Anaerobacillus alkaliphilus: one gene and its partner. Each later gene encodes a partner of the first gene's protein in a complex. Links are inferred from orthologs where the notes say so. Each region holds a gene or a part of one and is shown on either strand. Other genes may lie near its edges.

Evidence for each region.
Region 2: the proteins of DS745_RS10495 (region 1) and DS745_RS20645 are in contact, whole or in part, in a cryo-EM structure (PDB 8Z1Y), measured with the Escherichia coli proteins. The link is inferred for Anaerobacillus alkaliphilus from one-to-one orthologs.

The regions. Positions count from the first base shown.
Region 1 is NZ_QOUX01000034.1:8,568-23,927, forward strand. What follows is about bases 1,290-4,199. They hold DS745_RS10495 (ABC transporter ATP-binding protein), read left to right. Parts: upstream 1,290-2,210; coding sequence 2,211-3,188; downstream 3,189-4,199. Other genes in these bases: DS745_RS10490 (ABC transporter permease subunit), read left to right, coding at 1,290-1,588; DS745_RS10500 (ABC transporter ATP-binding protein), read left to right, coding at 3,191-4,199. Outside these bases: DS745_RS10485 (ABC transporter permease subunit), read left to right, coding at 1-692; more of DS745_RS10490, read left to right, coding at 689-1,289; more of DS745_RS10500, read left to right, coding at 4,200-4,210; DS745_RS10505 (peptide-binding protein), read left to right, coding at 4,280-5,947; DS745_RS10510 (ABC transporter permease), read left to right, coding at 6,177-7,124; opp4C (oligopeptide ABC transporter permease), read left to right, coding at 7,136-8,056; DS745_RS10520 (peptide-binding protein), read left to right, coding at 8,658-10,319; DS745_RS10525 (ABC transporter ATP-binding protein), read left to right, coding at 10,821-11,798; DS745_RS10530 (ABC transporter ATP-binding protein), read left to right, coding at 11,801-12,820; DS745_RS10535 (peptide-binding protein), read left to right, coding at 12,889-14,556; DS745_RS10540 (ABC transporter permease), read left to right, coding at 14,739-15,360. UniProt on the Escherichia coli protein: Part of the ABC transporter DppABCDF involved in dipeptide transport. Responsible for energy coupling to the transport system.
Region 2 is NZ_QOUX01000047.1:41,053-56,380, reverse strand. The notes cover bases 6,198-9,075. They hold DS745_RS20645 (ABC transporter permease), read right to left. Parts: upstream 8,158-9,075; coding sequence 7,237-8,157; downstream 6,198-7,236. Other genes in these bases: DS745_RS20640 (ABC transporter substrate-binding protein), read right to left, coding at 8,229-9,075; DS745_RS20650 (ABC transporter permease), read right to left, coding at 6,313-7,206; DS745_RS20655 (ABC transporter ATP-binding protein), read right to left, coding at 6,198-6,262. Also shown: DS745_RS20680 (M20 peptidase aminoacylase family protein), read right to left, coding at 1-1,060; DS745_RS20675 (GNAT family N-acetyltransferase), read right to left, coding at 1,134-1,871; DS745_RS20670 (serine hydrolase domain-containing protein), read right to left, coding at 1,914-3,332; DS745_RS20665 (MurR/RpiR family transcriptional regulator), read right to left, coding at 3,355-4,203; DS745_RS20660 (ABC transporter ATP-binding protein), read right to left, coding at 4,239-5,222; more of DS745_RS20655, read right to left, coding at 5,219-6,197; more of DS745_RS20640, read right to left, coding at 9,076-9,869; menC (o-succinylbenzoate synthase), read right to left, coding at 9,894-11,039; DS745_RS20630 (M81 family metallopeptidase), read right to left, coding at 11,073-12,560; DS745_RS20625 (hypothetical protein), read right to left, coding at 12,918-13,313; ribosomal protection-like ABC-F family protein, read right to left, coding at 14,312-15,328. UniProt on the Escherichia coli protein: Part of the ABC transporter DppABCDF involved in dipeptide transport. Responsible for the translocation of the substrate across the membrane.

The DNA of each region.
Region 1 (15,360 bases):
AGACATTGGGGTTCTTCTTACCACAAAGTTTAAAAGTAATTTTTGCAGCCTTCGTTATTAGCATTTTTATTGGAATTTATAAAGGTATCTTTGATTATAAACAAACAAACAGAAGAACAAGCTTTCTTGGTAATGGTACGACATTTATGATTCAAGCTATTCCCGACTTCTTTTTAATTATCCTTACAATATTAGTGGTTATAACGTTCTTCCCTTTTATCCCTATTTTTAGCCAAGGTGAATGGTACAGCTTTATAATACCTTCTATTATCGTTTCAATTTATCCAACATTATATATTGCTAGAATTACCTCAACATTAATAAGTAATGAGGATGGAATGCAATATATACAAGTTGCTAAGGCAAAAGGGTTAACAAACAGAATGGTTTTGTATAGGCACATGTTACGGAATTGCTACGGCACGATTTTGTCTCACTGCTCTTCAGTCATGCTTTTAATCATATCGAACTTATTAATGGTTGAATACTTATTAGGCTATAAGGGGGCAGCATATCGACTATTTGAAGCCTTGTCTCACTCTACTGTTATTGTTGTTGGTCAGCGCCATAACTTTGAAGGAGAACTTATTATTGGCATTTCCTTCTGTTTCTTAGTTATTGTACTTTTAAGTAGAATCATTAGTGAACTGGCTAGTAGTTATCTTGATCCAAGGAGAAAAGAATCGATATGATAAAACAAAAATCATTCATCGTTGGAATTATAATGCTCTTATTTTTAATTGTAGTAATGGTAGCCGGTCCCCATATGCCATTTGTAGATAAAGAAATTAAAGAGGAAACGTTACGAATGGAGAATGGATTTTCTCGTGCTCCATTTCCACCATCTCTTACACAACCGTTTGAACCATTTGGAACAGATATGTTAGGAAGAGATCTATTTTCAATAATTGTCCTAGGAACAACAGAAACTATATTCTTAGTTTTTTTTATTACTGTTATTCGGTATTGTATCGCAATCCCATTAGCTTTTGCTTCAATAAAACAAAAAGGCCCTTTTTTTTGGATTTTAAATAGCTGGAATAATGTTTTTTCCGCCATACCAACAATTTTTTCAGCAATCATCCTTATGAACTTGCCTTTCTTTATGTTTACACAACACCGTGCGATTATCGTCATTGTAATCCTTGCATTAATAGAAGTAGGAAGAGTAGGTTATATAATTCAACAAGAAGGTTTTCTCGTATCTAACGAACTATACGTTCAAGCGGGAATTACAGTTGGTAATAAACCACGCCACCTTTATATGAACTATTATCTTCCTGCATTATTACCTTCTATCTGTACCAACTTTTTTATGGATCTAGGTAGAGTCTTGCTACTTATTGGTCAACTAGGTTTATTTAGTATCTTTATAGAACAAAGCTGGATACAATTAAGTGCAGCATCGGGGGAGTTACAGAATATAAGTTACAACTGGGCATCAATCCTCGGTGAAACGCGAACTACAATTAGAAAAGCGCCTTGGATTACATTATTCCCAGCACTTGCGATAACATTTGCAATTCTTTGCTTTTATTTCATTGGTGAAGGATTACGAGCTCATTTTACAAGAAAACAAGGAGTTTAGATTTAATTGAATATAAGAAAAATTCAGAAAGTAACTTGTGTATTTATTCAACATGCACAAGTTACTTTTTTATATATAGTAGCAGTTGGACTGTACACAATTCACGATTATGAATATTTATACTTTTAAGTAGGGTGCCTTAAATGTAGTTATGTAATATATGGAATTATTACAGTGGTGTTACATAAACTTTAAATGTAACCGTATTATTACATGGGTAGGTATAAAAAGTTAGCGCATTGTTACAATTGTATCTTTAAGTAATACCTAAACATTTAACTCAATGTAATATTTATACAAGTATTTGCAAGAGGTATTGTTTTTCTAATATAAACATTTGTTTATTCTATAAAAATGTAAGTAAGTAAATCTTCCGTGCTAAATGAAGTTTAAAAGTAAATTGTTAGAATAATTCTATGATTAATGAAGCTTAAAATAAAAATTCTGAATTTATTGTAATTTTGTTGACACATGATTAAAGGTAGTGTAATATTCAGAATATAATAAATTATTATTTCTAAAAAATTGTTTTTAGAAAATTGACTTTTTTGTGAAAATTATTTATATTTAAAAAGGTTAATAGTTTTATAGGATAATAGTAAAGGTGGTGAGTAGCAACTAGATGTCTACCTTATTAGAAGTTAAAAATTTGAAAACTCACTTTTTTTCAAAAGATAAAGTTTTTCCAGTAGTAGATGGATTAGATTTTAAAGTGAAAAAAGGGGAAACGTTAGCCATCGTTGGTGAGTCTGGATCAGGGAAGAGCATCACATCTCTTTCAATCATGGGTCTTGTTCCTAAACCAGGTGGAAAAATTGTTGAAGGTGAAATTGTTTTCGATGGAACCGATTTAGTAAAGTTAAGTGAAAATGAGATGTACAAAGTTCGTGGAAATGACATAGCAATGATTTTCCAAGAACCAATGTCATCACTTAATCCAGTTTTAACGATTGGTGAACAAATCACAGAAGTATTAATTTACCATAAGAAGATTACAAAAAAAGAGGCGCGAGAAAGAGCAGTAGAGTTGCTGAAAATTGTCGGCTTTGCCAGAGCTGAGGAAATCCTCGATGACTATCCTCACCGACTATCCGGAGGGATGAGACAAAGAGTAATGATTGCCATGGCCATGAGTTGTGATCCGAAGCTACTAATTGCTGATGAGCCAACAACAGCTTTAGACGTAACCGTTCAAGCCCAAATCTTAGAGTTGATGAAGGAATTATCAAAGAAATTTAGTTCATCAATTATCTTAATTACTCATGACTTAGGAGTAGTTGCTGAGTTAGCAGATAGAGTGTTAGTCATGTATGCAGGTCAAGTAGTTGAAGAGTCTGAGATTGTTGAACTTTTTGATAGACCGCTACATCCTTATACACAAGGTTTGCTTAATTCTGTACCTAAGATAGATGAGGATCAAGAAAGATTGACATCTATTGGTGGAAATGTTCCTTCTCCAGATAACTTCCCAAAAGGCTGTCGTTTTTCTACACGTTGCACCCATGTCATGGAAAAGTGTTTAGAAAAGCAACCAGACTTAGTCGAAGTTTATCCAGGCCGCAAGTCACGTTGTTTCTTGCATGAGGAAGGAGTTAACTAAAGATGTCTACAGTCACTGTTGAAACTAGTCGAGTTGAAACACAAGCTAAAGTCTCTGATATATTACTAGAAGTTAAAGGTTTGAAGAAGTACTTCCCTATTAAATCCGGTATCTTACAAAAGACAGTTGGTCATGTAAAGGCCGTTGATGATGTTAGTTTCTTTATAAAAAAAGGAGAAACATTTGGTTTAGTAGGAGAGTCAGGCTGTGGGAAATCAACCACGGGTAGATCGATTATCCGTCTTTATGAGCCAACCGCTGGAGAAATTCTTTTCCAAGGTGAAAATATTGCCAACATACCAGAAAAGGGACTAAGGCCTTATCGTAAAGATATTCAAATGGTATTCCAAGATCCTTATTCTTCTTTAAATCCAAGGAAGACTGTGGGAACCATTTTGGAAGAACCTTTCCGTGTCCACAACCTTTATTCAAAAAAAGAAAGAAAAGATAGGGTGGAACATCTCTTAGAGAAAGTTGGTTTAAATCCAACATTAAGAGATCGGTATCCTCATGAATTTTCAGGTGGTCAGCGTCAACGGATTGGAATAGCCCGAGCGTTAACGTTAAATCCGAAGTTAATAATTGGTGATGAACCAGTTTCAGCCTTAGATGTATCTATTCAGTCACAAGTTCTAAATATTATGGATGATCTCCAAAAAGAATTTGGTTTGACATACTTATTTATTGCCCATGATTTAGCTGTTGTTAAGCATATATCCGATCGCATCGGTGTTATGTATCTCGGTCGAATGATGGAAGTAACTGATAAACATACATTATATCGAAATCCACTTCATCCTTATACACAAGCGTTACTATCTGCGATACCAAAATCGCATCCAAGTGAAGTGAAGCGTGAAAGAATTATTTTAAAAGGTGATGTTCCTAGCCCGGCAAATCCGCCAGCAGGCTGTGTATTCCATACACGTTGTCCGCAAGCGATGGACCATTGCAAGCAAGCCGTACCTATGTTGAAAGAGTTAGAGCCTGGTCATTTTGTCGCTTGCCACTTATACGAGTAATTATAACTGGCAAGGGAAGAGACCAACTCTACATTAAATATTCAAAATATTCCGAAGGGGGAAAAGAAATTGAAAAAGAAACTGTTAATTCTGTTAAGTTTAGTATTCATGCTATCTGTTTTCTTAGTAGCATGCGGAGGCAAAGAATCTTCTACTCCAGCACCTGCTGAAACACCGAAAGCTGAAGAACCAAAGAAAGAGGATCCAAAAGAAGAACCAAAAGATGAAGGCCCTGTACAAGGTGGAAGTGTTGTATTAGGTTCTTCTGGAGAGCCTGTTACTTTTAACGGTAACTACTCTGCTGACTCTGCATCATCTGACGTAATTGACTTATTATTTGCTGGTCTAGTTCGTTCTAACGAAAATTTAGAAATCATTCCTCATATCGCTGTAGATTACCCAGAGGTATCTGAAGATGGTTTAGAATGGATTTACACTTTACATCAAGGTGTTAAATTCCATGATGGCACAGAATTAACTGCTGAAGATGTTGAATTTACTTATAACATCTTTAAAAACCCAGACTACACTGGTCCGCGTGCAGGAAGTTTCTCTAACGTAGAAACTATCGAAGCAATTGAAAAGTATAAAGTTAAGTTTACATTATCTCAAGCTGATGCTCGCTTCCCAACATTAGCTGGTTATGGTATCTTACCAAAGCACATCCTAGCTGATGTTCCAGTTGGTGACTTAGGTGAATACCAAGAGTTTAACCAAAAGAACCCAATCGGTGCTGGTCCATTTAAGTTTGTAAGCTGGACTCCAGGACAAAACTTAGTAGTAGAAGCTTTTGATGACTACTTCGAAGGTCGTCCTTACCTTGATCGCGTAACATTCCGTTTCGCTTCTGACTCAAATGCTCTAGTATTATTAATGCAAACTGGCGACATCGACTGGATGATTGCTCCTCCAGCTGAGTTAGCTACTATCGAAACATTTAACCATGCTAGAATTTCTAACACATTAGCTTTACGTTATGACTATATTGGATGGAACTTACAAAATCCATTATTCGAAGATGTAAAAGTTCGACAAGCATTAACACATGCAATTGACCGTCAAGAAATCGTTGACACAATCATGGAAGGAAATGCAACAGTTGCTCACGCTCCAGTATCACCACTTAGCTGGGCTTACAATGACAATGTTCCTAAATTTGACTTTGACCCAGAAAAAGCAAAATCTTTATTAGCTGAAGCTGGTTGGGAGCCAGGTGCAGATGGAGTTCTTCAAAAAGACGGGAAGAAATTCTCATTCACAATTCTTTCTAACGATGGAAACGTAGTTCGTCGTGACATCGGAATTATCGTACAACAATACCTAGGTCAAATCGGTATTGAAGTTAAAGCAGAGCAAATGGAGTGGGGCGCATTCTTAGACAAAATCAACCCTCCTAACTATGATTTCGACGCTGTAGTATTAGCTTGGGGCTTAGGTCTTGATCCAGATCCAAGTGCAATCTGGAGCTCAAAAGAAATCGAAAATGGTTTAAATAATATCAGCTACCGTAACGCTCGCGTTGACGAAATCGCTGAGACTAACACTCAAATTTTAGATCAAGCAGAGCGTGCAAAAGCTCTTGCTGAAGTATGGCAAATCTTAGCTGAAGAGCAACCATACACTTACATGTACTACCCACAACAATTCGTAGCATTAAACAAAAAAGTTCAAGGCTTTACTCATCACCCACGTGCTAACATGTACCGTGTAAACGAGTGGTGGATCGATAACAACTAATAAGCTTGCAAGGACAAGGGGGACAATTGTCCCCCTTGTTTCATGTGAAAATATGGTAAAAAGTATTCTCAAAAACAAAATGTCATTTTGTTCGTGCGACGATTAATTGCAGGAGCAATTGAAGTACTTAGCCTCCTGCGATTACTCGTCGCAATTTGTTAAGTAGAAATTTGACGAAAAAATTGGCAGCTAGCCAACTATTATTAATTTTCAGTAAGGAGGTAATTATATGACGACTTATCTCATCCGTCGCTTAGTAATGATGATTCCTATTCTTTTTGGAATTTCGGTAATCTCCTTTGCGATCATGTATGCGGCGCCAGGGAAACCAGCTGTTATGAACTTAGACCCAGAAATTTCCGTTGAAGACCGTGAAAAACAAATGGAAAAATTAGGATTAAATGACCCGCCTCATATTCAGTATATTAATTGGATGGGTAATGTACTAACTGGAGATTTAGGTACTTCATTTACGAAAAAACAACCAGTAAAGGATATGATCCTAGATCGGTTACCAAATACGTTAATTCTCATGGTCTTTTCTACTATTCTAGCAATCATTATTTCTATACCTTTTGGTGTACTTTCAGCTACCAAACAATACTCAAAACTTGATTACAGTGTAACGATTACCGCATTCTTAGGACTAGCAACTCCTAACTTCTGGTTAGGTCTGATGCTTATTATGTTGTTCTCTGTTCAGTTAGGTTGGACGCCTGTAGGTGGGGTTTCAACACTTGGTGCTGATTTTAGTTTACTAGATCGACTTCACCACTTAATTTTACCTGCAATTGTATTAGCTACTGCAGATATGGCTGGTTTAACACGATACACACGTACAAGTATGTTAGAAGTTATTAATCAAGATTACATTCGTACAGCACGAGCGAAAGGCTTCCGTGAGCGTACAGTAATCTATAAACATGGTTTACGTAATGGACTTATACCTATCATTACTATCTTTGGTTTAATGCTACCTGGCTTTATTGGAGGATCAGTAATCGTTGAATCATTATTTAGTTGGCCTGGTATTGGTAAGCTCTTTATCGACGCTACCTTCGAAAGGGATTATCCAGTAATTATGGCTATCACAATGTTTGGAGCCGTGCTAACAGTTATTGGTAACTTAATTGCTGATATCCTTTACGCAGTTATGGATCCAAGGATCGAGTACTAGGAGGTGGGCATATGGGAAAACCAGAAACGAATTTACCTAAAAAAGTGAAACAGAAAGCAATTGAACAAACGTTTGGTGAAAGGCGTTCCTTATTATCAATCATCGTTGCGAAATTCCTTCAAAATAAATTAGCCGTTTTCGGATTAGTTTTACTAGTTTTTATTGTTGGTAGTGCACTTTTAGCACCATGGATTGCTCCACATGATCCTGACTTTCAAAATTTAAGAAATCGCTTGGCACAGCCAAGTGCAGAGTTCTTATTAGGAACCGACCACTTAGGTAGAGATATTTTTAGCCGTCTATTATTTGGTGGAAGAGTTTCATTGTTCGTAGGTTTCGTATCAATGGTTGGTGCAGTAACAATTGGAACAACAGTTGGTGCGGTTGCTGGTTACTTCGGAGGTTTAGTAGATGCATTTCTAATGCGTTTAGTCGATGTAATCATCTCTTTCCCGAATATTTTCTTACTAATTACGCTAGTCGCAGTTCTTGAACCGAGTATCGATAAGCTAATTATTGTCTTTGCATTACTTAGTTGGACAGGGACCGCCCGTTTGGTACGTGGAGAGTTCTTAACTTTAAAGAAACGTGAATTTGTACTGGCAGCTAGAACAATTGGCATGTCGAACACGAGAATTATCTTTGGACAGATCTTACCGAGTGCCTTTGGTCCTGTTATTGTAGCAGCTACACTTGCAGTTGGTAGCTTTATTCTAGCAGAGTCTGCTCTAAGTTTCTTAGGTCTAGGAGTTCAGCCTCCTACTTCAACTTGGGGGAACATGCTTACGTATTCTCAGAGTGTTACCATTTTTAGAACTGCATGGTGGTATCCAACATTCCCAGGTGTGATGATCTTACTCACTGTTTTGTCCTTCAACTTTGTTGGTGATGGACTGCGGGATGCACTAGATCCAAGAGTAGTTGAAAAATAAGTAAAATCAAAGGTTAGCCTCCGGGCTAATCTTTTTTTTGGGCTTTTTTTGTAAACAGTTTTGCTTTTTTACTCTGAAGTATTCGGAAAAATAATTTAGATGAATATATAAGCCAACAAATTAAGTAAGAAAAGAGCAATACTTACTAAATTAGTGAGCAATTCTAAGTATTTTGTGTGAAAATTCGGTTTTTTAGATTTTAAGAAGGCAACAAACTTTGTGAAAACAGCCTTTTTTTATGGAAAGCTTGTCCTATTAATTGACTTTTCAGACTATTATTTCTGGTTACGTAGTTTTTTAATATAATTTTGAATATTTAAAAAACAAATGGATAAAAAAGTAAAATTCAGACATTTGTATGTTTGGAATGTACATACACTCCGAACCGTTGGTATAAAAGCATTTTTAACTGATTTTGATATGTCTGGAAGATACAGTAATATTATTGACACATTTTTCAATTTAATGTAATATTCAGAGAGTGAGAAAAATTGTTATTTTCAAAAAACTTTATACATAATCAAATAGTCGTTAACCAAGTTAGGGCTGTGGATACGCTAGCTCTACCAAAAATAAATCTATTTCAAGGGGGAAATACGAGATGAAAAAATCACTAGTAACACTTTTTAGCATGATTTTGTTGTTATCTATGTTTTTAGTAGCTTGTGGCGGTGAAGAAACAACTACTGAAACAAATGATGACACATCTGCTCCAACTGAGACTAATGATGGTTCAACGGATGCTACTCCAAGTGGTGAGCCGAAACAAGGAGGCAACTTAGTCTTAGGAACTTCAGGTGAGCCTGTACTTTTTAATTCGCTTTATCACCAAGATTCAGCAAGTGCTGATGTGACAGATTTAGTTTTCGCAGGTTTAATGAGAACAAACGAAAATCTTGAGGTTGTTCCGAGTATTGCTGTTGATTTTCCTGAAATTTCTGAGGATGGATTAGAATGGACATATACTATGCGTGAAGGTGTTCTATTCCACGATGGTCAAGAGGTTACTGCAGAAGACGTAGCTTTCACCTACAACATCTTCTTACATGAAGATTACACTGGACCTCGTGCTGGAAGTTTTACTGCGTTGGATAAGGTAGAAGCTATTAATGATTACCAAGTAAAATACACATTAAATGAAGCGGATGCACGCTTTTCGACATTAATGGGTTATGGAATTTTACCTAAACATATTTTAGGCGATATCCCTATTGGGGACTTAGAAGAATACCGTGAATTTAATATTGATCAACCAATTGGCGCGGGTCCGTTTAAATTTGTTAGCTGGACTCCAGGGCAAAATTTAGTAGTAGAAGCTTTTGATGAGTACTTTGAAGGTCGTCCATATCTTGATAGAGTAACATTCCGTTTCGCATCTGATGCGAATGCGTTAGTTTTATTACTTGAAACTGGTGATATTGATCATATGATCGTTCCAACAACGGAATTAGCTACGGTTCAATCTTATGACCACGTAACAGTTTCTGACGTATTAGCTTTACGTTATGACTACATTGGGTGGAATTTAGATCGCCCATTATTCCAGGATGTTCGTGTCCGTCAAGCTTTAACATTAGCGATTGATCGTCAAGAGATTGTTGATACGATCATGGAAGGGAATGCAACAGTAGCACACGCTCCAGTGTCTCCTTTAAGTTGGGCATATAATGACAATGTTCCTAGATTTGATTATGATCCAGAAAGAGCAAAACAATTGTTAGCTGAGGCTGGCTGGGAACCAGGTCCAGACGGAATATTACAAAAAGATGGAGAACGTTTCTCTTTCACAATCCTTTCTAATAGTGGTAACGTTGTTCGTCGTGACATCGGAATTATCGCTCAACAATACTATAGTCAGATCGGAATTGAAGTGAAAGCAGAACAAATGGAGTGGGGAGCTTTTCTAGAAAAGATTAATCCTCCTAACTTTGACTTTGATGCAGTTGTATTAGCTTGGGGCTTAGCTCTTGATCCTGATCCAAGTGCAATCTGGCATTCAAAAGAAATTGAAAATGGCCTTAACAGAAGTGCGTATCGAAATGACCGCGTTGATGAAATTTCAGATATCAACACAACAATTCTAGACCAAGCTGAACGTGCTGCAGCACTAGCTGAGGTTTGGGAAATCTTAGCGGAAGAACAACCATACACTTACTTATTCTACCCTCAACAGTTCGTAGCAATGTCTAACGATTTAAAAGGGTTTACGCATCATCCTCGTGTAGATATGTATCGTGTAAATGAATGGTGGTTAGATCGTTAGGTTGTATTTTTGAAGATATAGGGGACAATTTGTCCCCTTGTTCTTTCTATAATTTTGTGACGGGTGAATATAGCATGCAAATGCTGTGTTTAGCCGCCACAAAGTTACAGATTAAATAGTAAAGGTAACACTTGTAATAGTTAACGCTTTAATTAAATAATAATTCTGATAATTATATATAAATAAATGCTTTTTCGGAATAATTAAAACAATTACCCGAGTGTAGAAAAATATACAACCTTACTTAGATATTGTTACTTTTAATACATATAAATCGCAACAATAGTGAATAAATTCAAAGGAATTTTTATTTTCTAAAAAATACTGTAATATTATTGACACAATTTCCAAGCTGGTGTAATATTCAGTATGTAAGAAAAATTACTATATTCAAAAAATTATCTGCGTTAAATTATTAGAAAATTAACTCTCTTTAAATACTTTTCAAAAGCAGAGTTACTGGATTGATAGATTGATTGAATTAGGTGGTGAATGGAAGCAATGTCTACGTTATTAGAAGTAAAGAATTTAAAGACTCACTTTTTTGCGAAGAATAAAGTACTTCCTGTAGTTGACGGGTTAGACTTTACGGTAAAAAAAGGAGAGACGTTAGCTATCGTTGGTGAATCAGGATCTGGAAAGAGTATTACCTCTTTATCAATTATGGGTCTTGTGCCAAAGCCGGGTGGAAAAACAGTTGCTGGAGAGATCATTTTCGATGGAACTGATTTGCTATCCTTGAGTGATAATGAAATGTTTAAAGTTCGTGGAAATGACATTGCAATGATCTTCCAAGAGCCGATGTCATCGTTAAATCCAGTTTTAACGATTGGAGAACAAATCACTGAAGTCTTAATTTATCACAAAAAGATTTCGAAAAAAGAAGCAAGAGATAAAGCAATCGAATTACTAAAAATTGTTGGTTTTGCTCGAGCAGAAGAGATCTTAGATGATTATCCTCACCGTTTATCAGGTGGAATGAGACAAAGGGTTATGATCGCCATGGCGATGAGTTGCGATCCGAAGTTATTAATTGCTGACGAGCCAACAACTGCATTAGATGTTACAGTGCAGGCGCAAATCCTAGAGTTAATGAAGGAATTATCAAAGAAGTTTAGTTCTTCTATTATATTAATTACTCATGACTTAGGAGTAGTTGCTGAGCTAGCCGATCGAGTTTTAGTTATGTACGCTGGTCAAGTAGTGGAAGAATCGACAATCATTGAATTATTTGATAATCCGTTACACCCTTATACACAAGGTTTACTAAACTCTGTTCCAAAGATTGATGAAGAACAAGAGCGTTTATCTTCAATTGGTGGAAATGTTCCTTCTCCGGACAACTTCCCGAAAGGTTGTCGTTTCTCGACACGCTGTACACATGTTATGGCAAAATGTTTAGAAAGCCAGCCAGAACTTCTTGAAGTATATCCAGGTCGCAAGTCACGTTGTTTCTTGCATGAGGAAGGAGATATCTAACAATGAGTAATGTAACATTAGAAACTAGCAAAAGTACCTCAATAGATACGAAGTCAGATATATTACTAGAAGTAAAGGGATTAAAGAAGTATTTCCCAATCAAGTCAGGAATTCTTCAGAAAACTGTTGGACATGTCAAAGCTGTTGATGATGTAAGTTTCTTCATTAAGAAGGGAGAAACGTTTGGACTTGTAGGAGAGTCTGGATGTGGAAAATCAACAACGGGGAGAACGATCATTCGTTTGTATGAGCCAACAGAAGGAGAGATCCTCTTTGATGGTCAAGATATTTCTGGTTTAAAAGAAAGTCAACTAAAGCCTTATCGTAAAGATATCCAAATGGTATTCCAGGATCCTTATTCTTCATTAAATCCAAGAAAAACTGTTGGAACGATCTTAGAAGAGCCTTTCCGGGTTCATAATCTATATACGAAAGCTGAAAGAAAAGATAGAGTTGAACATTTATTAGACCGTGTTGGCTTAAACCCAACACTACGTGACAGGTATCCGCATGAATTTTCAGGTGGACAACGCCAGCGTATTGGAATTGCCCGCGCGCTAACATTGAATCCGAAACTAATTATCGGTGATGAGCCAGTCTCAGCACTGGATGTATCGATCCAGTCACAAGTATTAAACATTATGGATGACCTGCAAAAAGAATTTGGATTAACGTACCTTTTCATTGCCCATGACTTAGCGGTTGTAAAGCATATTTCTGATCGTATTGGGGTAATGTACTTAGGGAGAATGATGGAAGTAACGGATAAAAAGACGTTATATAGTAATCCGCTTCACCCATATACGCAAGCGCTCCTTTCAGCGATACCAAAATCGCATCCTAGCGAGGTTAAGCGCGAACGTATTATCTTAAAAGGTGACGTTCCAAGTCCATCAAATCCACCTAAGGGCTGTGTATTTCATACACGCTGTCCGCAGGCAATGGATCATTGTAAAGAAGCTGTACCTATGTTAAAAGAGTTAGAGCCTGGTCACTTTGTTGCTTGCCATCTATACAATTAGTTTATTGGTAAGAAGAAAGAAATCGACTCTATACTAAATTATAAAAAAATCCTAAGGGGGAAATACAAATGAAAATGAAGAAGTCATTATTAACACTTCTAAGCATGATTTTAATGTTATCTTTGTTTTTAGTAGCTTGTGGCGGCGGTAATGACACAACTACTGAAACTGGAGACTCAGCAGCTCCAACTGAAACAACAGACACTACTGAAGAAGCTCCAACTGGAGAGCCAGTACAAGGTGGAAGCATTGTATTAGGTGCTTCTGGTGAGCCTGTAATGTTTAACGATTACTATAACCAAGACTCAGCTAGTGCTGATGTTACTGATTTAGTATTCGCTGGTTTAATGCGTTCTAACGAAAATCTTGAAATGGTACCTGCTATCGCTGTAGATTTCCCAGAGATCTCTGAAGATGGTCTAGTTTGGACTTATAAACTACGTGAAGGTGTTCTGTTCCATGACGGTACTGAATTAACTGCTGATGACGTAGTATTCTCATTCAATATTCCTATCCACCCAGACTATACTGGTCCTCGTGGAAGCACGTTTGCTCAACTTGAAAAAGTTGAAGCTTTAGACAAGTACACTGTACAATTCACTTTATCTGAGCCAGATGCACAATGGGCAATCACTGCTGGGTACTCAATCTTACCTAAGCATTTATTGGAAGATGTTGCTATCGCTGATTTAGAAGATTACAGATCGTTTAATATTGAAAATCCAATTGGTGCTGGTCCATTCAAATTTGTTAGCTGGACTCCAGGACAAAACTTAGTAGTAGAAGCTTTTGATGAGTATTTTGAAGGTCGTCCGTACCTTGACAAAATCACTTGGCGTTTTGCTGCTGATGCTAACGCATTAGTACTTTTACTTCAAACTGGTGATGTAGACCACATCGTTGCGCCTGCTTCTGAGCTTGCAACAATTGAAACGTTTAACCATGTAAAACTTTCTTCAACTTTAGCTTTACGTTATGACTATATTGGGTGGAACTTACAAAACCCATTATTCCAAGATACAAAAGTTCGTCAAGCTTTAACACATGCAATTGATCGTGAAGAAATTACTGAAACAATTTTAGAAGGACGTGCACAAGTAGCACATGCTCCTGTATCTCCACTTAGCTGGGCATACAATGACAATGTTCCTAAATTTGAATTCAACCCTGAAAAAGCAAAAGAATTATTAGCTGAAGCTGGCTGGGAGCCAGGTGCAGACGGAATTCTTCAAAAAGATGGACAAAAATTCTCATTTACAATTCTTTCAAACGATGGAAACACAACTCGTCGTGATATCGGTATTATCGTTCAACAATACCTAGGACAAATTGGTATTGAAGTGAAACCAGAACAAATGGAGTGGGGCGCATTCTTAGACAAAATCAACCCTCCAAACTATGATTTCGATGCTGTAGTATTAGCTTGGGGCTTAGCTCTTGATCCAGATCCAACTGCAATCTGGCACTCAAAAGAAATCGCTCAAGGTTTAAACAACATTAGCTTCTCAAATGCAGAAGTAGATGCAATTTCTGATGCAAACAGAAAGATCCTTGATCAAACTGAGCGTGCTAAGGAACTTGCGAAAGTATGGGAAATCCTAGCTGAAGAGCAACCATACACGTACCTATACTATCCACAACAACATCTTGCAATGAACAACAAAATTCAAGGATTTACTCACCATCCTCGTGTAACATTCTACCGTGTTAACGAATGGTGGATTGACAACAACTAATTGTCAAAGAGTTAAGGATAAGAGGGGACGTTTGTCCCCTCATTCCTTATACTTTTTAAAGGCTATAACCTTAGTGTTTGGTTATGGATTTTATAAAGTATAAGAAAAACGAAGGCGCTCGCTTTTAAACTTGGCGACAAGCCAAGTTTTTCTTTTAAATAATTCGTAAGGGAGTAGAAAAAATGACGACGTACTTAATTCGCCGACTAGTAATGATGATTCCTATTCTTTTTGGGATCTCAGTGATCTCCTTTGCCATTATGTATGCGGCACCAGGGAAACCAGCTGTAATGAACTTGGATCCGGACATCTCTGTGGAAGACCGTGAAAGACAAATGGAGAAGTTAGGTCTAAATGATCCACCACATGTGCAATATCTTAATTGGATGGGGAATGTTGTAAAAGGAGATTTTGGAACTTCTTTTACAAAGAAACAACCTGTTAAAGACATGATTTTAGACAGACTACCAAACACGTTAATCTTAATGATCTTTTCTACTATTCTAGCAGTTATTATTTCAATTCCTTTTGGTGTACTTTCAGCTACAAAGCAATATTCAAAACTAGATTACGGTGTAACGATTACATCATTTTTAGGATTAGCGAGTCCTAACTTTTGGATAGGACTAATGTTAATTATGTTATTCTCGGTTCAACTTGGTTGGACGCCAGTTGGTGGTGTATCCACATTAGGGGCAGACTTTAGTATACTAGATCGTCTTCATCACTTGATTTTACCTGCAATAGTACTTGCAACTGCTGATATGGCTGGTTTAACGCGATATACACGTTCGAGTATGTTAG
Region 2 (15,328 bases), on another replicon or contig:
TCGGGTGATGTAAACCTGGTGATAAATCCGTTCCTAAACCAATCATCGTAGCCTTTAAGTCCGGATACGCTTCGCTATAAAAGTGAAAATCCTCTCCTCCTGGAGTTGGCTTCGTGGTAACTAACCCTTTTTCACCGAGTACATCTACGATCACCTGACTGACTATTTCTTCCAACTCCCTGTTCGGTCTCGCCGCAACCATTTTGGCTGGAATTTCTAAGTTTACTTTTGTTCCGTTGATGGCAGAAGCACTTGTTACTGCTTTCTTCACTTTATGAAGTAACAGATCCATCGCATCATTCGTTTCAGCTCTTAGGTCAACTCCAAATTCACCATAATCGGGAATAATGTTGACATTATCCCCACCTGCTTTCATCATCGTAACCTTGGCGGAATATGAAATAGTCGGATCTAACTTAATAGAGTTAATCGCTTGAACGATTGCCGCTAAAGAATCTACAACATTAATTCCTAAATGAGGCCTAGAGCCATGTGCTTGAACCCCCGTAACAGTACCTCGTAATAAAGTGGTTGCCCCGTGATAAATAGCAGGCGTTGCCTCTCCTAAGTTTAGATCTTGAATAGGTCTAACATGAATTCCTAGCAACTGGTCAATATCTCGGATGACATCTTTTTCAATCAGTGCCTTGGCACCATTTCCTGACTCTTCTGCAGGCTGAAAAATGATTTTGAGTAACCCATTAGGTTGGTAACCAAGCTCCTTTAGGCATCGTACTGTATACAAAACCATTGTCATATGAGCATCATGGCCGCATGAATGGTTGGCTTTCCACTCTCCGTTCACATTTTGCCAAAGCGCGTCAATATCGGCACGCAAACCAATCGTGGGTCCAGAGTCCTTATTTCCCCAATACCCTACAACACCAGTTATATCTTCAAATGTTTCATAGGGTAAACCCATGTCACTTAGCCTCTCACTTAGGAAGGCTGTTGTTTCTTTTTCTTCCCAACTAACTTCTGGGTGAGCATGCAACTTCTGGTAAGTTGCTAGAATTTCATCTTGATGCTCCTTCACCCAACGGTTGATTTCGTTTAACATCCTTAACCTCCGATTACAACATTTTTTTAGCAACATAGTAGTTAGCGGGATGATCTTTACTTTCTTTTTTCATCTACATCACTACATACCCCCGAGAAAATAGTCTTTGAAAGATTTCACGGTGAGTATATCGCCATAACATAGCAAGTTCTCTATTTTCCTTTTTTATTACATGGATGTTCGCTGGTACGGCAATTAGAAAGTAACTCTCATCTAGCGGAATGTCTCGAACAACAGGTCTTATAAGAGGAATTTCCCCCTCCCAATCTACTAGCTTCGTTATCTCTTGGGCAGTAGATTGATACTCTATTGTATTTTGTGTAAGATCCCACTCCAAAAATAGGCGATCAGCAGGTAACCCTTGGTTAATCTCATCATTTAGATCTCCGTAATAAGAGCAAATATACGTTTGAACATAACCTCCGAGTTTACTTAAGTTTAAGTAAGCATTTCTGGACTCTAAAGGATCAAACGTCCAAACAATCTTTTCATATCCATAGCTTTTCGCCCATTCTTTTTGTTTATACTTTAACTGCTCACCAATTCCTTGGTCTCGATATAAAGGATTTACTGCCATCATATGAGAGACAAGCATATTCTTCCCATCCTTAAACCCTGGAAAGCCATAACAAAATCCTACTAATTGCTGATTGTCATAGGCACCAATGACCGAGCCTCCATTATAGATTGAAGCTACGAGATGTGGGAGCCCTGTACCTGTTGCTCGGCCCCAAATCGTTTCTTGAAATGATACAATCTCCTCGATATCATGTACATCATGGACAAATTGATATTCTATTTTTCGAGACATCCCTATCACCTTTCCGAAACATATATGTTGTACATCTTCCTACTATTCTAGTACTTTAGGGAATTGTCTAAAGTGATAAGCAACACGTAAGATTTTGCCTTGTTCATTTCTAACGAAGCGAACCACTTCGGTCTGATCTTTTACAGAAGCTAAAAACCTGTCTTCACCAATATATTGGATTGGAAAAGTTATATCTCTCGTCGCAAATTCTAGTGTGTCGTCCTTGATTTTAACCGTTAAACTCATACCTTCATTAGATACATACGTTCCTTCATACTCCACTAACTTTTCTACTGAAAGGGTTTCCTCGGTAAATTCCATCGCTTTCTCTTCGACTGAACGTCCCTCAATACCGTTTAACGCTCCACTCATAATCGTTGTTGCAGGAACTCCTGCTAAATTCGTCAAGATCATGCCAGCAATGCCTCTTTCTGGGATCATACATAATTGTGAAGCAATCGCTTTTAAATTTCCGCCATGTTCCACCAAAGTAGCACCATGATAATCAGGAGTGATCATAAAGCCATAACCGTAAAATTTTCCTGGCGCTATTTCAAAGTGCGGATAAATCATTTGTTGAACACTTTCTTCTGATAAAATTTGCTTATCTCCAACCTTCCCATTATTTCTAAAGATTTCCGCATAGTTCAACATATCGCGAACGGTTGATTTCAAATACCCCGCCGGTCTCATTGCTGGAGAATCCCACCAAACAGGGGCTTCATAGACTTCCACACCTTCATCTGTTTGTCTAGCTGCATAAAGTGAAGTTATATCATTGTAATCTTCTAATTCTTCTACTAAAGAACAAGAGTTCACCATTCCAGCTGGATCTAAAATATATTGTTTCACATAAGATTCAAATGAAATTCCGCTAACCCTCTCTACAATACAACCTAGTAAAGCATAGGCATCATTGGAGTAACTAAATTCAGTCCCTGGCTCTCCTAATAATTCAAAGTCTAAGCCGGCAATAAACTCCATTAACTGTTCGTACGTATCAATAGGTGCTTGGTTTTCGTCAGCAAATTTTAATCCTGGATAATCTTTGACGGATGGATCCGACTCTAAGCTTCTTTTATTGGCATACACTAATGACGGTAGTGGTGGCAGACCTGCTGTGTGCGTCATAAAGTGATGAATCGTCATTTTCTCAGTATCATTCGTAGGGGTTGAAAATTCCGGTAAGTACTTTACAACTGGATCATGAACATTTAATTTACCATCTTCTTGTAGCTGCATAATGGCTACACAAGTAAATGATTTTGTTACGGAAGCAATCCCGAAAACGGTGTCCATCGTTACAGGAAGTTTATTCTCGACATTTCGATATCCAAATCCTTTTTCATAGACAAGCTTGCCATTATGAGAAAACCCAATGGCAACTCCCGGAATGCTGTGTTTAGAGATTAAACTCTCGGCATATGCTTCAAATGGTTGCATTTCTACTTGAATTTTCAATTAAAATCCCCCTTAGATTTGATTAGTCTTTTTTGTAATAACCATAATAGTAATCCTTTGAGCGATCGTACTCTTCAATTCGCTTTTCAACATTTTCTTGATCCATTACCATCACACCGGAAATGACAGCATTTAAAATTGAAAAAATAGTTGGCATTCCTTTAAACGTTGTCGGCTTAGGCGTAATAATCTTGATCGTCGTATCTGATATGAGACCAACCGGTGATAACTCGTCATCAGTAATTGAGAGTACTTTTGCTCCTTTTTCTTTTGCTGCCTTGGCAAAAGATATGGTTTGTTGCGCATACCTAGGGAACGATAACGCAATAACCAAAGATTCGTCCGTAACCTCCGTTAACTGATGATTTGCATCATCAATATCCCCTTTAAAAGTAACTGTATTTCCTCTAACAATGTTTAAAATATTGGCTAGCCAGTGAGCTGGGGCGTAAGAAGTTCTCAGTCCGACCACAATGATTTTATTAGCGTTAATAATCTGCCTTACAGCTTCTTCATAAGTAGTTTCATTAAATTCTTGTAACGTTTTACCAATGAACTCAATATCCTGATTGACCGTTGAGAGAAAACTGCTATTTGATTTGATTCCTTCTGTTAGCGCTTTAAATGGATCATCATCAGGCATAATCAACGCTTTTCGTATTTCCTCTTGCACTTCTGCATAGCCTGAATATCCAAGAGCATGACAGCATCTAATGACTGTCGTTTCACTTGTACTCGTTAAGTTCCCAATTTCCTTTGCATGGTTTAGGGCAATTTGATTGGGATTTTCAACAATGAAATTTGCGACTAGTTTCATTCGTTGAGTCAAGCCATTGTAATTTTCTTTTACTCGTTTTTTGATCTTTTCCATTTGTCATATTCTCCTATTTAGGTTCTTGAATCGAATTACGTGCTATACGCAGGGTCATATAAATGACAGGATACAATATGGCCTGGTGCTAGCTCAATTTCGTTTGGACGAACTGTTTTACATACGTCCATACAAGCATGGCAGCGGGTATGAAAGGCACATCCACTTGGTGGATTTGAAGGATTTGGAACATCTCCGCTTAGGATAATTCTTTCTTTTTTTATCGTTGGGTTTGGAACAGGAACTGCCGACATTAATGCTTGTGTATAAGGGTGTGCCGGATTATTAAATAATTGTTCATTTGTCGCATACTCAACCATTCTACCTAAGTACATAACTCCAATTTTATCACTAATGTGTTTGACAACACTCAAATCATGCGCAATAAAAACATAAGTTAAACCCAACTCATCTTGTAAGTCAGCAAATAAATTAAGAATTTGCGCTTGAATCGAGACATCTAAGGCTGATACGGATTCGTCTGCCACAATCACAGACGGATTAACAGCTATGGCCCTAGCAATCCCAATTCGCTGTCTTTGTCCACCACTAAATTCATGTGGGTAACGATCGACCAATCTACTATTTAACCCAACCTTTTGGAGCAGATCCTTCACCATATCATTTCGTTCTTTTGTATTACTACCTATTCCGTGTGTCGATAGCGCCTCCTCAAGTATATAACCGATCGTTAAGCGAGGGTTTAACGAAGCATACGGATCTTGAAAAACAATTTGCATACTCTTTCGGAGCTTTCGCATTTCAGTTCTCGATAACGTTGTGATTTCGACACCTTTATACTTAACAGACCCACTAGTAGGCTCAATTAATCGAAGAATACTCCGTCCGGTCGTAGATTTTCCACAACCACTCTCACCAACAATTCCTAATGTTTCTCCTGCCTCTAGGCTAAAGGAAACACCATCAACAGCTTTAATAAATCCTACATTTCGCTTTAAAATACCACTATTAATAGGAAAATACGTTTTTAAATCACGAATTTCTAGTAGCGCTGTCATACAGATACCTCTCCTTCCTCATAAAGCCAGCATCGTACTTTTCTAGTCTGATCTGATAGAAATAACGGTGGGTTTTCCTCTGCGCATTTTCCAATAGCATCTTGGCATCGTAGGCGGAACGGGCAACCTTGCGTTATATCTCCAAGGTTCGGTACATTTCCTTCAATAGGCTTTAGTCTAGATCGTTTTTCTTCTAGACTAGGAATAGAGTTAAGTAGACCTCTTGTATAAGGATGTTTAGGCGAAGCGAACAATGAAATAACATCAGCCTCTTCCACAATTTGTCCGTAATACATCACAATCACACGATCTGCTACTTCGGCAACAACCCCTAGATCATGAGTAATTAATAGAATCGTTGTTTGAAAGAGTGTTTTCAAATCATTCATTAAGTCTAATATTTGTGCTTGAATCGTAACATCTAATGCTGTAGTTGGTTCATCTGCAATCAAAAGTTTTGGATTACAGGCCATGGCCATGGCAATCATTACCCGTTGTCTCATCCCACCTGATAACTGGTGTGGATACTCATCAATGATTTTTTCTGGTCTCGGTATCCCTACTTTTTTTAACATATCTATCGTTTTATTACGAATTTCCTTTTTTGATAGAGACGAATGTAATTCCAGTACTTCACCAATCTGTTTCCCTATTTTATGTACTGGATTTAAAGACGTCATTGGCTCTTGAAAAATCATTGAAATGTCTCGTCCGCGAATTTCTCTTATTTGTTTCCCTGATAAACCATTCAATTCCTTCCCATTTAATCGAATACTTCCTTCTACGTACCCTGCGTGTTTAGGAATCAGTCCCATAATAGAAAGAGAAGTGATACTCTTTCCACACCCAGATTCACCTACAATCGCGACCGTTTCACTTTTCTTAAGCTCAAAACTAACATTATTTACCGCTGTCACTGTGTTCTTATTATCTGTTTTAAAACGAATCGACAAATTTTCTACTTTTAACAGCTCGTTTTGGTCGGAATCGCTCTGTTTCGCACTCTTATATTCTTGTATTTGATGTATTTTCGTCGTCATAATAAATCACCCTCCTTATTTGTAGAGTCAACCATTACTGATCAGTACCGTTACTTCAAACGAGGGTCAAGCGCATCCCGCAAACCATCTCCTAGTAAATTGAAGCCAAGTACAACTAACATAATTGCTAATCCTGGGAAGAGTGACATCCACCAAGCATTTAGTAAAAATGACTTTCCGACATAGGCCATCGCTCCCCATTCAGGTGTTGGCGGTTGCGCTCCTAAACCTAAAAAGCTAAGAGATGCCGCTGCTAAAATACTAGTTCCGAACTGTAAGGTTGATAGAACAATAACTGGAGATAAAAAGTTAGGTGTAATATGTTTTACAATGATCTTGAAGTCTTTTACCCCAAGTGCTTTTACGGCTTCAATGTATTCCTTTTCTCTAATTGAAAGAACAGTTCCCCTAACCACTCTTACATAAGATGGAATTACCGCTATAGCTACGGCAATCATGGCATTCGTTAAACCTACTCCAAGCACTGCAATAATGGCTATTGCTAGTAATAGGGAAGGAAAAGCAAGAAGGATATCCATGAGCTGCATGATATACATATCTATTTTGCGATAATAGCCAGAAATAACACCTAAAATAACACCGACAGTTCCTGCAATTGACACAGCAACAAGTCCCATCATTAATGAAACACGACCACCGTACATAATTCTCGATAAAATATCTCTCCCGAACTCATCCGTTCCCAACCAATGGGCACTTGATGGACCTTGTAAACGACTTTCCATCTGCATAATATCAATTGGATATGGTGCAAGAATAGGTGCAAAAACAGAAATAACAATAAAAAACAGTAAAATTCCTCCGCCTATTAAAGCCCCATAATTTCGCCGTAACCTCTTCAAGACAATCGACCAATATGACTTAGGTGCCGCTTCTTTTATCTGCTTACTCAGATCCACTTTCGGTTCCATTTTAGGTTTCATTACTATTTGACCCATGACGCTTCCCCCTTTCTAATCATATTTGATTCGCGGATCAATCATACTGTAGATGACATCAATTAGTAGATTAACTAGAATAAACATAAATGCCATAAATAGAACTAGTCCTTGTACGGTTGGCATATCGCGAGTTGCGATCGCTTGAATGGCTAAACTTCCAATCCCTGGCAATGCAAACACCGTCTCTGTTACAACTGCTCCTGCTAATAAGTGACCAAACTGTAACCCAATTAGAGTAATAACTGGAATTAATGCATTTTGTAATCCATGGCCTTTAATAAGGCGAATAACATTTACACCTTTTGCTTCCGCTGTTCTCATGTAATCTTGTTTAATTACTTCTAACATACTAGATCGAGTCATACGTGCGATGTTACCTGTTGTTCCAAGACCTAACGTAATTGACGGTAAAATTAATGAATAGAAGCCGTCATATCCTGAGATTGGAAATATCGGTAGGTGATATGAGAAAATCAAAATTAAAAACAATGCAATCCAGAACCCTGGTGCCGAAATTCCGATTAAAGAAACTAACATCGCTAACTGGTCAAAAATCGTATTTTGTTTTACAGCAGCAACGATACCTAGAACAATTCCACAAATCGAACCAATAATTAAACTATATAACGCAAGTTGAAAGGTAACTGGAAAACGCTGAACTATTTGCTCTAATACACTTAACCCAGTAATATACGACGTCCCTAAATCCCCTTTTAATAACCCACCAATGAATGCTAAATATTGTAAAGGGAGAGGTTTATCAAGACCTAGGTTAGCCTTAAGTCTATTGACAGCTTCTTCAGTGGCGAATTCTCCTAAAATATAATTTACTGGATCACCTGGGATCAAATGCACCATTAAAAATACAAGAATTGAAACGCCCAGCAACGTAATTAGCATTGAAAAACCACGTTTTAGTATATATCTAGACATGGTCTGACCCTCCTTTAATTAGAAGGGGAGACCTAGATTTTTTCTAGGTCAATCCCCTACTTTATTCCGTACTATTTTTTTGTAATATCAGACCAGATAATTGACCCTGTAATTGGGTGAACCTGGAAACCTTCAATATCACGATATGCAACAACATTTTGGCGAACAAACAGTGGCACCCAAGGCGATTCCTCGACAATAATCATCTGTGCATCCTCATACATTTTCATTCGAACATTTGGATCGACTTCCACACGAGCTTTTTCTAAGATCTCAATCAGGGCATCATTCTGATAATGAACACGGGTAGAAATTCCTCGACCAAATAGCGAGTGTAGGATATCAGCGTCGTACCAGCCGTATGTCCATAGCAACATCTCATGTGCTCCTTCAGGTGATTGAGCACGAATGGTTGCGTCTTCCTGAACTGAAATTCTCATCTCAATTCCCGCTTCTGCTAGCTGATTTTGTAATAACTGAGCAATACGTTGCATCGTAGGTTCAGACGTAACCCAAAGCTCTATTGAAAGTGGTTTTCCATCTTTCATAACAATTCCGTTATTGTTCGTTTGTTCATATCCTGCCTCTGCAAGAAGTTGTCTTGCTTTTTCAATATTACGCCCATACATTTGAGCTGCTTGGTCTTCAACTTTTTGACTGTATCCTGGGATAGTCGGAGGTAGTGGACCAAATAATGCTTGCGCTGCTCCTTCTAGTGCATAGTCAACAATCGGTGCTCGGTCTACCGCTAGAGCGATTGCCTGACGAACTCTTAAATCTTGAAATACTGGTTTCTTATTGTTCATGCCTAGATACGTATGACCATTTGCAAGCGTTCTAGCAAGCTCTACTTGCGGATCATTTTCTAACTCGCTAATATAGTTCGGCGGTACGGATAACATGATTTGAGAGTTTCCTCGTTTAAATTCAAGGATACGAGTATCGTCATCTGAGATAAACCGGAAGACAACACTATCAAAATTAGCAGCACCTTTATTTTGCGAATACCCTTGGCCTAATTGAAAATCAGAAAACGTATCATATTTAACAAATGAACCTCTACTAATTTCTGCTAGTTTTAGAATTCCTGCAGCACTTGCTTTTGTTCCAAAGTCATCACCAAGCTCATCAATAACAGATGGATCTAACGGAGCTAAGTAAGCAGTTGTTGCATTACTTAAAAATGGTGCAAATGCTTCTCTAAAATGAAGTTCAAATTTCAAGTCACTAACTACAACGACTTCTTCTAAAGGCCCCACCATATAGCTAGTTGGAGCTGAGTCCATAAATCGTTGGAACGATTTTTTTATTCCTTCAGCCGTTACAGGTGTTCCTGTGTGGTAGGTCGTACCTTCTCTTAATGTGAACGTAATGACTAAACCATCAGGGGAAACCTCAAAGCTTTCAGCAAGGGCTGGAACAACCTTTCCATCAAAGTCAAACCTTACAAGTGGCTCGTATAAGTGGTTATTTGCGTCATCAACCCAAGTTGTACGTTGCACATCAACCGTATCAGGCTCCCTAACCGAGGTGACTGTTATCGTACCTCCACCTTGTTTTGGGGTTTCAACAGTTGTGTTCGTTTCTTTTTTTCCTTGATCAGTTGGTTGGGTTTGTGCATCCTTTGAATTCCCGCTACATGCACTTAAGACGACAAGAACGAATAGTGACAATAGAAACATTTTGATAAACCCTGTCTTTTTCATGACCATTGACATCTCCTTTTATAATAAATTTTAAGTAGTACCTGATTTAATGTTTTTGTAATTTTCTGAAAAATATTCACACTCTTTGACCACATATTTAGAAATGATCTTCTCTTCAACTTTAAAACCTATCCCAGTTTCTGTTGGAACAGTCACTATTCCTGGCTTTGACAACGTAACTTCTGGGTATATAATATCTTCCTGCCAATAGCGATCAGACGCTGACGTATCACCTGGAATTGTAAAATTACTTAATGAAGCAATGGCAATATTGTGCGCTCTACCAATGCCAGCTTCTAACATTCCTCCACACCAAACTGGTATATTATTTTGGGCACAATAGTCATGAATTCTGATTGACTCTGATAAACCACCGACCCTACCAATTTTTATGTTAATAATTTTACAGCTACCTAATTCAATCGCCTTTCTAGCATCATCTAATGAATGAATACTTTCGTCTAGACACACAGGGGTAGAGATCTCCTGTTGTAATTTCGCATGGTCAATAATATCGTCGTGGGCCAAAGGTTGTTCTATCATCATTAGTTTAAATTCATCTAACTTTTTTAGCGTTTCAATATCTGCTAATGTATAAGCTGAGTTTGCGTCAGCCATTAGGGGAATTTCGTATCCAAAAGTTTCACGAATCGCTCTTAGTGGCTCGATGTCCCAGCCTGGTTTGATTTTCACTTTGATTTTCTTATAACCTTCTTTAAGGAATTGATCAACTTTCAGTAACAACGCTTCAACAGTGTCCTCAATTCCAATACTTACCCCTACTTCTATTTCGGTGAGCTTCCCACCTAACGCTTCTGATAAAGAAATGCTTTTTTGTTTACTATATAAGTCCCAAATTGCGCACTCCAAAGCGGCTTTAGCCATGTTGTTCCGTTTCATAAAAGAAAACAAATCCGACACTTCACTTGGATGTTCAATTTCTGTTTCGAATACTCGTGGAATTAAGAATTCCTCAAGCATGCTCCAGACCGTCCCATTTGTTTCTTCGTTATAAATTGGAAAAGGCATCGCAACACTTTCTCCATAACCCACATATCCTTCACTGTAAACAGTAACTATAATCATTTCCTTGTAGGTGAGTCTTCCAAAGCTAGTTTCAAATGGAGCTTTTAATGGCATTTTTACTTGTTTTAAATCAACGCGATTTATTTTCACATGACATCTCCTTTTCTAGTTTCTCTCTATCTCTCAATTTTTCAACGGTGCCTCTGTAAAAACCGTTTCCTTTGAAAAAGGGTACATCGGTTTTTCCAACCTAGTGTGAGTAAAGGAGTCTAACTGAAAACTACTTAATCCTGGTGAGTCAACGGTTATAATTTCCTTGGCAATCGGTTCAAACCCTGCTCGGAAATGTTGACTCGATTTTAATGCGACAATCTTATAAGATCTAACATCAATTCCGTGTAGTAGAAATATTTGTTCGTCCAACACCTGTGACTTTTTTGAGCAAACGATAATATCTATTCCATTTACTACAAGCCTTACTGACTTGCCATAACTAACCTTCGAACCACGGCCCATCGGTGATGATTGAATAAACGTTCCATCAGCTAATGTTTTTATGTAAGCTTGAACAGCTAACGGCTGACCGTGCATTGCGTCTGTTTTTCCTCCTAATAAGACATCAATTGTTTTCCCTACACCTTCATGATGAGCTAAATTAACCACTTCTGGGTCACAAATAAAGCCAAAGCAAGTGTCTCTAACTCCTTCCTCTAATAAGGCAGATAATAGATGTGTTCCATCACCTGGTGTACCTCCTCCTGGATTATCTGAAGTTTCATTGATAACTACTGGCCCGCCCTCTATCTCTAGAGCTACCTTAATCCCTTCTCTTGGTGAAGCAATTTTCGGAAAAAAGTCTTCCCGTAACTCCCAAATTTTCTGGCTAACCACAGCTGCAATTTCTTTCGCTAATTGTGGTTGGTTATTCGTGATTGTTAAGACAGAGACACCTAATTCTGGAATGTCGGTATATGGAAATCCGTGAAAAAATGTACAATCAAAAACTCCCTCCTTCTTCTCTTGTTCCCAACATACCTCATTAACCGTCTTTGCTGGTCTCTGGTTTGTCGTCGATGTCGGTATGAGTAAAGGTAGTGTTTTTAAATACATAGTAGGGATAAGCTTTCCTTCTAACATCTCTTTTGCTAACCCGACAGCTTCCCTCCCTCTCTCATAGCAATCTACATGCGGGTAATAGTTAACACCAAGTAAAACATCTGCATACTTAACCATTTTTTCAGTGAGATTACCATGTAGGTCCAAGGTGACAACTATCGGAACCTTTTCTCCAACTGCAGCTCTTACGGCTTCTAAAATATCGCCTTCAAGGTCAAAGGTGTCTTCAGCCACACCTGCACCGTGAAGAGATAAACAGATCGCATCAAACTCCTTATTCAGGACTCGATCGAGTAATTCATTTTTTAACCTTTGGTTTGTTTCACTTGTAATAATTCCAGAGGGCATAGCAAAAGTTGAGAAACCAGGTACCATTTCTATCTCTAACTCTTCTGCCTTATCAATCATCCCCCCAAGAAAGTCACGCACGTTTCGATGATTACTTACTACTTCTTCATCTTCATACCATTGCCAAGATTTAAAATCTTCCACTGTCGTTTTAACCGTGGAAAAGGTATTTGTTTCGTGTGCAATTTGCCCTATTAAAATTTTCACGAAGATGACACCTACCTTTTTGTATTGTAAATAGTTAAGAAGTCAAAACTTCTTGTTTTTATTATTTTGAAGTTTAAACACTTAATTTATATTTTCAGAATATATTAACTTTTCTAATTTTTCAATAGTGATTGGCAATGAATCTTACGACATATTTTTACAAACCTATGTAAGTTACATTTTACTTACTTACGCTCTTAATAGATTAAATCTAGGTTTATGGCAACTTATAACAAAAAAATAAACAGCCGATACAATGATCGACTGTTTATTTACATATTCATTTGTCCATCATTGGGTTGTCTTAAAATAGGGGGTAAAAAAGAAGTTTTTTTCTATTGAAGTTAGTAAATTGGGTTACATCTGTAATTGTTTCTTCACTCGCTCAATTTCTCTTTCATTTTCAACCGTCTTTGCCCACGTAATTTCCTGATCAATTCTCAATAATTCAAGTTTGCCCATAACCTCGTTGTGTTGTCTTTCCTGGGTTTCTCTCATGTCTGTTATCTCTACTTTTACGTTGAACATATCTGACTTTAGCTCTGCTACATCGGCTTTTACATTTGCCATATCTAACTTTAAGTCTGCTACATCAGCTTTAAGAACCTCCACATCAGTTTTAAGAATTGCTACATCTGTTTTCAACTCTGCTACATCTGCTTTAATAACTTCTACATCTTGCTTTAAGTGCCCAACCATCGATACTAACTGAGTTAGCATTCCTTCAAACCGATCAAACTGTTTTTCCGTCATTTTTCTCACCTCCTGATCAGAATTATACTACCTCCATAACGCCTTTGCTAGTAGAAGAACATGAAATAAAGCTAGATTGTTTCTAGTAATCTTATGTATGCTTAGTTTTAGTTGATTAGTGTTTTGTTTTTACAGTTACTAACAGATTCAGGTATCAATACGTCTGATTAGTGACTCATTTTTACAGTTACTTACAGATTCAAGTTCCAATGCGGCCGATTAGGCACCGGTTTTACAGTTTCTTACAAATCCAGGTTCCAATACGTTCGATTAGTGACCGGTTTTTACAGTTTCTTACAGATTCAGGTTCCAATGCGGCCGATTAGGCACCGGTTTTTACAGTTACTTACAGACCCAGGTCCTAACGAGGCCGATTAGTGCCTCATTTTTACAGTTACTTACAGGTCCAGGTTCCAATGCGGCCGATTAGGCACCGGTTTTTACAGTTACTTACAGATCCATCGTTGATTCACCCCCAACCGAACACGCTTTTTACAGTTTCTTACAGATCTATCGTCGATTCACCAACAACCGAACATACTTTTTACAGTTTCTTACAGATCCATCGTCGATTCACCCCAAACCGACCACGTTTTTAACAGTTTCTTACAGATCCATCGTCGATTCACCCCAAACCGACCACGTTTTTAACAGTTTCTTACAGATCCATCGTCGATTCATCAACAACCGAACACGCTTTTTACAGTTTCTTACAGACACATCGTCGATTCACCCCAATCTGAACACGCTTTTAACAGTTTCTTACAGATCCATCGTCGATTCACCCCAAACCGAACACGTTTTTAACAATTTCTTACAGATCTATCGTCGATTCACCACCAACCTAACACGCTTTTTACAGTTTCTTACATCCTTGCCGATAATTCCACCATCCCCCGAAAAAATGATACAAACTTCCCTCCTAATAGGAGCAAACTCCTATTTACACCAACCAAATAAAGACCGAGTGCTCCCCACCCGGTCATTCATTCATCCAGCTAATTATTCATCTCTAGCCAAATCTCCATTACCTCATTTAATTCCTTGGCTAATTCTTCTTTCCTAAAATAAAGCTGATTTAACGCTTCATACTCTATTCCTGATACCGCCATCGCTAAATCAAGCTCCTTGATCTCATTTTCAAGAATTTCCATCCGCAGTTCCAGTTTCGCCCCGTCTGGCTGTCTCTTTTTATCAACAACACGGATGACTTTTTCACTCTTTTGCTGTAGTATGGGTGCCTCAACGACACTAGAAGCCTTCGCAGCCTTATAATCATCATAGTTCCCAGCATGATTTACAAACTTCATATTCTCCAAGGAAATCAACCTGTCAGAAATCTTATTGATCAAATAACGGTCATGGGAGATAAAGAAGATCGTGCCTTGGAATTCTTCAAGGGCTGCTTCGAAAGTTTCAATCGAATTTATATCTAAATGATTGGTCGGCTCATCGAGAATTAACAAGTTTACATCCTCATATAAAAGCTGACTCAGCTTCAACCGAATACGTTCTCCACCAGATAAATGTTTTACTTTCTTAAACACGCTGCTGCCGTAAAACATGAACTTCGACAAGTACTCTCGAGCTTTTCCTTCCATAATGAAAAAGTCTTCTCTGAAGCATTCGACTACCGTGAGCTCCTCGTTTTTAAACGTAATATTTTGAGGTAGGTATCCCACTTCCACATTAGCACCCAATTTCACCACACCGCTGTCAGGCTGTTCCTCACCCAATAACATTTTCAAAAATGTTGTTTTCCCGCTTCCATTCGCACCAATAAGAGCCGCTCGTTCACCATAATAAACCAGTAAGTCCGCATCTTTCAAAATCACTTTTTCATCATAGTTTTTTGAAAGCTCATTTGCTTTAATCGTCTCATTCCCTGAGCGCTCCGTTTCTTTAAAACTTAGTCTCATATTCCTTCGTTCAAACATTGGTTTCTCTATTCGTTCCATCTTTTCAAGCTTTTTTTGGATGCTTGCGGCCCGTTTGAAAAACTTACTATTATCGGA